2 regions of the Bacillus spongiae genome follow, and region 1 is predicted to be linked to the other one. Evidence: riboswitches for the same ligand, from Rfam matches in the RefSeq annotation. Region 1 holds a riboswitch; the other holds the start of a gene.
What was found. A riboswitch is a leader RNA that binds a small molecule or an ion and turns the genes downstream of it on or off. The one in region 1 is predicted to bind preQ1.
Positions count from the first base shown of each region.

Region 2: it holds a riboswitch for preQ1, as region 1 does, so the genes downstream of both, queF (preQ(1) synthase) here and queC (7-cyano-7-deazaguanine synthase QueC) in region 1, are expected to answer to the same signal.

Region 1 covers NZ_JBBAXC010000015.1:105,138-108,314, reverse strand. Annotated here, with positions in the region: gene queE (7-carboxy-7-deazaguanine synthase QueE) at 1-89, opposite strand, end outside; gene queD (6-carboxytetrahydropterin synthase QueD) at 86-526, opposite strand; gene queC (7-cyano-7-deazaguanine synthase QueC) at 529-1,182, opposite strand; PreQ1 riboswitch class I at 1,286-1,329, opposite strand; gene WAK64_RS17030 (hypothetical protein) at 1,534-1,704, opposite strand; gene abc-f (ribosomal protection-like ABC-F family protein) at 1,792-3,177, opposite strand, start outside.
Region 2 covers NZ_JBBAXC010000014.1:106,336-109,512, forward strand. Annotated here, with positions in the region: gene WAK64_RS16415 (uridine kinase family protein) at 1-399, opposite strand, end outside; gene WAK64_RS16420 (hypothetical protein) at 678-890, opposite strand; gene queF (preQ(1) synthase) at 1,245-1,742, opposite strand; PreQ1 riboswitch class I at 1,816-1,862, opposite strand; gene WAK64_RS16430 (beta-class carbonic anhydrase) at 2,135-2,707, shown strand; gene WAK64_RS16435 (GNAT family N-acetyltransferase) at 2,921-3,177, opposite strand, start outside.

The DNA.
Region 1 (3,177 bases):
GTTCGAACGAACATGGTTTTTTGTCCAATGACCATTCCTTCTCCTTGAATAGTCGGACCGAAAACCTCTAATATCGGAAATTTCTTCATTTTAAAAGAAGCTCCTTTCTCGGTCGATAAATACAATAACTCGTTGGAGTTTCTCGAACAAACACTTGAGCACATTTAGGTTTCGTCGGAAGTGTATTTAAATGCTCCTGAATGAGTTCCCAAACTTTTCGTGCCATTACTTCTGTTGTAGAAAAGTGGTTACTGTCCTCTTTTGAAAAGGTTGGATCTTCATTTAATAATGTATGGTCAAAGCGTTTATGAATCAGCTGCTTAATATGTTGAAAATTTATTAAAAAGCCCGTTTCATCTAACTCATCACCAACGATGGTGATATTTACAAAATATGTGTGTCCATGTACATTTTGACAAGCTCCTGCCGCTTCGTGAGGAACATAGTGAGCTGCTGCAAATTGCATATCTTTGTTTAGTTCATATTGATAATCATGATTTGGTGTTGGATAGATTTGTTGAAGCATTTCTATTCCTCTTTTCCAGCAAGGTATTGATCTAATCCTCTTTTACGAAGCTGGCAAGCAGGACATTCTCCACAGCCTGCACCTTTAATACCGTTATAGCAAGTTAATGTCTTTTCCCGTACATAATCAAACGCATTTAATTGATCTGCAAGTTCCCAAGTTTCTGCCTTGTTTAACCACATTAATGGCGTATCAATAACAAACTGGTCATCCATGGAAAGATTTAAAGAAACATTTAATGACTTAATAAAGATGTCACGGCAATCTGGATAACCACTAAAATCCGTTTCACAGACGCCCGTTACTATGTGCTTAGCCCCTACTTGTTTCGCCAATATAGTCGCAAACGACAAGAAAACTAAGTTCCTTCCTGGAACAAATGTTGAAGGAAGTTCTCCTTCTTTTTCAGTAATTTCTTCATCGTGACGTGTTAAGGCACTAGGAGCTAATTGATTTAATAAACTCATATCTAAAATGTGGTGAGGAACATTTAGGTCGGCCGCAATCTCAGCTGCCACTTCCAATTCAAGCGCATGTCTTTGCCCGTAGTTAAACGTTACTGCTTCCACTTTTTCAAATTGTTCTAATGCCCAAAATAAACAAGTAGTGCTATCCTGACCTCCACTAAATACAACAATTGCTTTATCTTTTTTCATACAAAAACTCCTCTCTCTTTTTCAGTGATTTTACTGAAAGAAGAAAGAGGTTCATTATCTACTCTATAATCGAAAAAAGCCAAAAAAACAGTATACACGATACCGTTTTATAGTTTTTTATAGAGGGAGTTTTCGAACCTCTTCTGCAACTTGCAGATGTTCTTCTTTTCATCATTTTCTTTTATATACAGTAACATGAGAAGTGAAATTGGTAAAGAGGGAACCATTGCTAAACAGACTGAACGAAATTCACAGATAATCATGGGCTAGAAGTGTCAGGCACAAAATTTAATTTTCTTAGTGATTTTCATCAAATACATGATGATTTAACCGGTTTATTTGTAGAACTCTTCATTTACTTGCAGAATCTACCGCTTTACTTGCAAAACTCCAGCTTTTACTTGCAGAATCTACCGCTTTACTTGCAAAACTCCAGCTTTTACTTGCAGAACCTACCGCTTTACTTGCAAAACTCCAGCTTTTACTTGCAGAATCTACTTGTTTACTTACAATACTTCTCATTCATTTAGATGCACCTGTCACGCATTATAAAGTGAAATGAAAGAGAAGTTATTCTATAAAGAATAACTTCTCTTTCATTACTCATCCTTATGAAATTTCCTTCAAGGAAGAAAGCACTTCCTTATACTGTTTATCCAGCTCCATTTTTTCGATTGGGTCTTCTGCGACACTTAGCAGACTAATCAGTTCACTTAATTTATTTTTCAAACGAAGTTTTTGTTCCTCATTTACTGTTAATTGCTTTACTTCCTTATTTGAAGCTTCCCATTCTTGATACGACCCATTGAAGGTCTTTATCGTATTGTTTTCTATCATCCAAATGGAGTTAGCGGTATTGTTAATAAATTGCCTGTCATGAGAAACAAACACAATAGTACCTGGGTAATCTTTGATAAGCCCCTCCAATGCCTCCATAGCATAAAGATCCAAATGATTGGTTGGTTCATCCAATATAAGTAAATTATAATCACCAACGAGGAGCTTCGCAAAGGCAAGCTTTACGCGTTCTCCACCGCTTAGATTTGAGATAGATTTCATCATATCTCCCTCAAAGAAACCTAATCGTGCCAAAATGACTCTAATTAAATATTCAGGTAAACTTGATTTACTTTTAACATAGGCAAGAACCGTATCACTTTCTGGCATCGAGAATAAATTTTGATTAAAGTACCCAACCTTTACGTTGGCTGCAAATTCGATTGATTCATTTTGATCTAACATTAGTTGTTGTAATAAGCTGGTTTTCCCAGATCCATTCTCACCAATTAAGGCTACCGTATTCCCCGTTCTTATTTTTAGTGCATCCACTTTATAGAGAAGACGATTGGAATAGCGTTTCTCCAATTGATGAGCATTCATTATTGTTTTTCGGTGAATGGGTGTTTGGAGAACATATTCCATTTTCACAGATTCCCATTCGAAGGGCTTATCTACCTTCTCCATTCGATCAATTCGTTCACGAATGACTTTCGACACTCTTTCAACTTTTCCTTTTTTACCTGCAGCCTTCCCTTTGTGTAGCTGCCATTCAGAATTTGACATCCTACTTGGCGGTCGATCCATATTTTCCGCCTGCTGTTGCTTTTTTTGATAGCGCCTTATTAATCGATTCTTTTCCTTTACATACGCATCGTATTCTTCCTGTTGTTGCTTTTTTAGTAACGCTTTTTGCTCAACATAGGCAGAGTAGTTTCCGTTATATATTTGAATCTTGCCATTTTCAATCTCCCATATTGTTGTACAAAGCTGATCCAATACATAACGATTATGGGACACGATGACAAATGTATCGTGGTGATTCTTTAATTCTGAAATAAAGGTATCTGTATGACGCCAATCTAAATGATTGGTCGGTTCATCTAATAGTAAGATTCTTTGGTCTTCTTGAAAGAGCTGATTCAATCTTTGAAGCGTTTGCTCCCCCCCACTTAAAGGTTTTCCCTCTATCTGTTCTAGCTGCTGTAAATAGCCAAA
Region 2 (3,177 bases), on a different contig from region 1:
CAACTCATTCCTTAAAGAATAGCATCCCTCTATAATAACAATTCCTCCTACAGGTACTTTATGCCATTCAGCTAACCGGTCAGTATCCCAATCATACCTCTGATAACTCCCTTTATTATTATTACTAACTGGAAGCAAAACCTGTTTCATCAGCCTTTCCCAATCAAAGCTTTCACCAACACTAGTGGAGTCAACAATCTTCTTCTCATTAGAAGGACGATAAAAGTCATCCATATGAACAATCGTTACCTCTTTACCTAAATTTTTTAACTTTCTTGCCAATGTGCTTTTCCCTGCAGCACTGGGGCCGTCAATACCAATAATAAGTGTATTCTGATTATCTTTTAGTGAATAAAATTTGGTTAATAAATTATTTAAAGAAACAATAGAATTCGACATTCCCTAACTCCTCTTATCTTCTATTTCCAATGAGACAAATCTTTAATTAAATGTTTCCCTAACTGTCTATTAAAATAGGATTTCAATCATTCCATCGGGTTATGATATAACTTAACAGATTTTACTTTTTTAGCTTCAAACTTTTTATGCTTTTCAAATGATAAACTAGTTATCCACGAATATGATTCAATACAAAAATAGACGCACCTTTCAATAAGCACGCCCCCATCTTGAGGCTTTAGTTAAATATTATTCATCTTATAACCTTAAGAAAAAAGTTAAGAATCCTCTTTCACATTCTCTTTAATGATAAATAACTCTCTAATAAATGCACCCACACCGATTGAACAACTAATAACTACGATTAAATTGATGCCTCTAACAAAGGAAAATGGCGAAAAAACAACTTGTAAACTATTTAAAATAATGATTAGCCCAAACAATACACATCCTAATATTAGCTGCTGTTTTACCGTCATCCTCTTCACCATTTCATCTCCTCTATAGTAAATTAAACTGACAACATACTACCAATAATTCAAAACCAAGTTATATTTTACCAGAAGCTTTATTTTATACTAACACATATCCATATATCTCGAAATCAAGTATTCAAGCTTATGGACCCTTTCTGAAATAAGAAAAACCCTGCCAACATTTCAACAGGGTTTTTGATCAAACATTTTTCAAGTGATTAATAATATACATTATCCAACATATTGTAAATACTACCTTTAGCCGTTGAATATTAATGGAGAATAAAATAAAGGAGCACACATTTTATTGGATAACGCTTCTGTGTACTCCTTACATTTTACCGTATTGTATTCACTTGTTTTTTCAGTTTAACGATTATCAATTGTCTCTGGATATAGATCGTGATTCATTAAACGGTACGAAGCCATTTCTTCATACTTCGTTCCAGGGCGGCCATAGTTCGTGTAAGGGTCAATCGAAATTCCACCACGGGGAGTAAATTTTCCCCATACTTCAATATAGCGAGGGTCCATTAATTTAATTAAGTCATTCATAATAATATTCATGCAATCTTCATGAAAATCGCCATGATTTCGAAAGCTGAATAAATAAAGCTTCAACGATTTACTCTCAACCATTTTTTTATCTGGAATATAACTAATATAAATTGTCGCAAAATCAGGTTGATTCGTTTTCGGACAAAGAGACGTAAATTCTGGACAGTTAAATTTTACAAAATAATCTCGGTTTGGATGTTTATTATCAAATGATTCTAAAACTTCTGGGGCGTATTCGAACGTGTATTTTGTTCCTTGGTTACCAAGTAACGTCACACCATTTAATTCTTCATCTTTTCTTCCACTCATCTTTTTTCCTCCTAAGAAGCCCAGGAAGACAGGTCGGTTTCACTTCTCTTCACTAAAACTGAATCTAAGTATCAGACTCATAGTTTTTTATAGAGGGTTAATGCTATGAACCTCTCCCATCATTATACGGGCAATCAATTACATGCTTTATAGTAGAAAAATCTTATGCAAAAGTCAATAGTAAGGAAAAACTGTCCTTTCTTATGGCCTGTCCTACAATTAATAAGTGTACAAGGAGACAATGAGAGAATGTATTATGAAAATACCGCTTTCATACGCTCTGCATTTATGATGTCTGTGCTTTTAACAACAATCAAAAGCACAATAAGTTGAACAATCACTCGATTTCAATATACAATAATAATGAATATACTATCCAATGAGGTGAAGAAATGCCATTATTACAGGAAATTTTGTCGTTTAATAAAACATTTGTTGAAGAAAAAGAATATGAACCGTTTAAAACCAGTAAATTCCCTGATAAAAAACTAGTTATTTTAACTTGTATGGATGCACGACTTCTTGAATTGGTTACAAAAGCAATGAACGTAAAAAATGGGGATGCGAAAATTGTCCGTAATGCTGGGGCCGTTGTGGACCATCCTTTTGGAAGCATTATGAGAAGCCTTCTCGTTGCCGTATATGAACTACAGGCAGATGAAATTGTCGTTGTTGGTCACTATGATTGTGGAATGAGTAGTCTTGATAGTCATAGCATGATGAAAAAGATGACTGAGCGTGGAATCGAAGCAGAAACCTTTGAAACACTTAACTATGGAGGAATCGACTTACATAATTGGTTAAAAGGATTTACAAGTGTGGAAGAGAGCGTTTCCCACAGTACCGATATGATTCGAAACCATCCATTACTCCCTTCCTCTATCCCTGTTCACGGGCTTGTCATTGACCCTACTACAGGTAAACTGGATGAAGTAGTGAATGGATACAATCATCTGGACAAATAAATAACAAGCTACTTATTGCTGAATAATGAGGGTGGGGCAATTCCTACCCTCATTTGGTCAGCAATTTACTACAGATCGGCGTATTATTTCCTACTCCCATACCAGGGTGATTGAAAATCTCTCGGTCCCCACTGTTTCAATGATAAATAGATTCTTATATCAACTCTCCATTATTTTGGTACATTATATATTAGAGAGCTTCATTCATTTCATCTAATTTTTCCCCTCTTTTAACCTTCCCATCAGTACAGTGTTATAGTATTTATTGTCTGAGAGTCTTTTGTCATTTTTTAATATTCCTTCAATTTCAAAACCATACTTCCTATACAATTGAATAGCTTTATCGTTTGTTTCCGTTACATTTAGCGTAATTTTTTTTATCTCATTCGAATCCGCCCAAGAGATCGATTCTTTTAATAGATTATTTCCCATTCCATATCCCCAAAACTCTTTTAATACGCATACGCCAA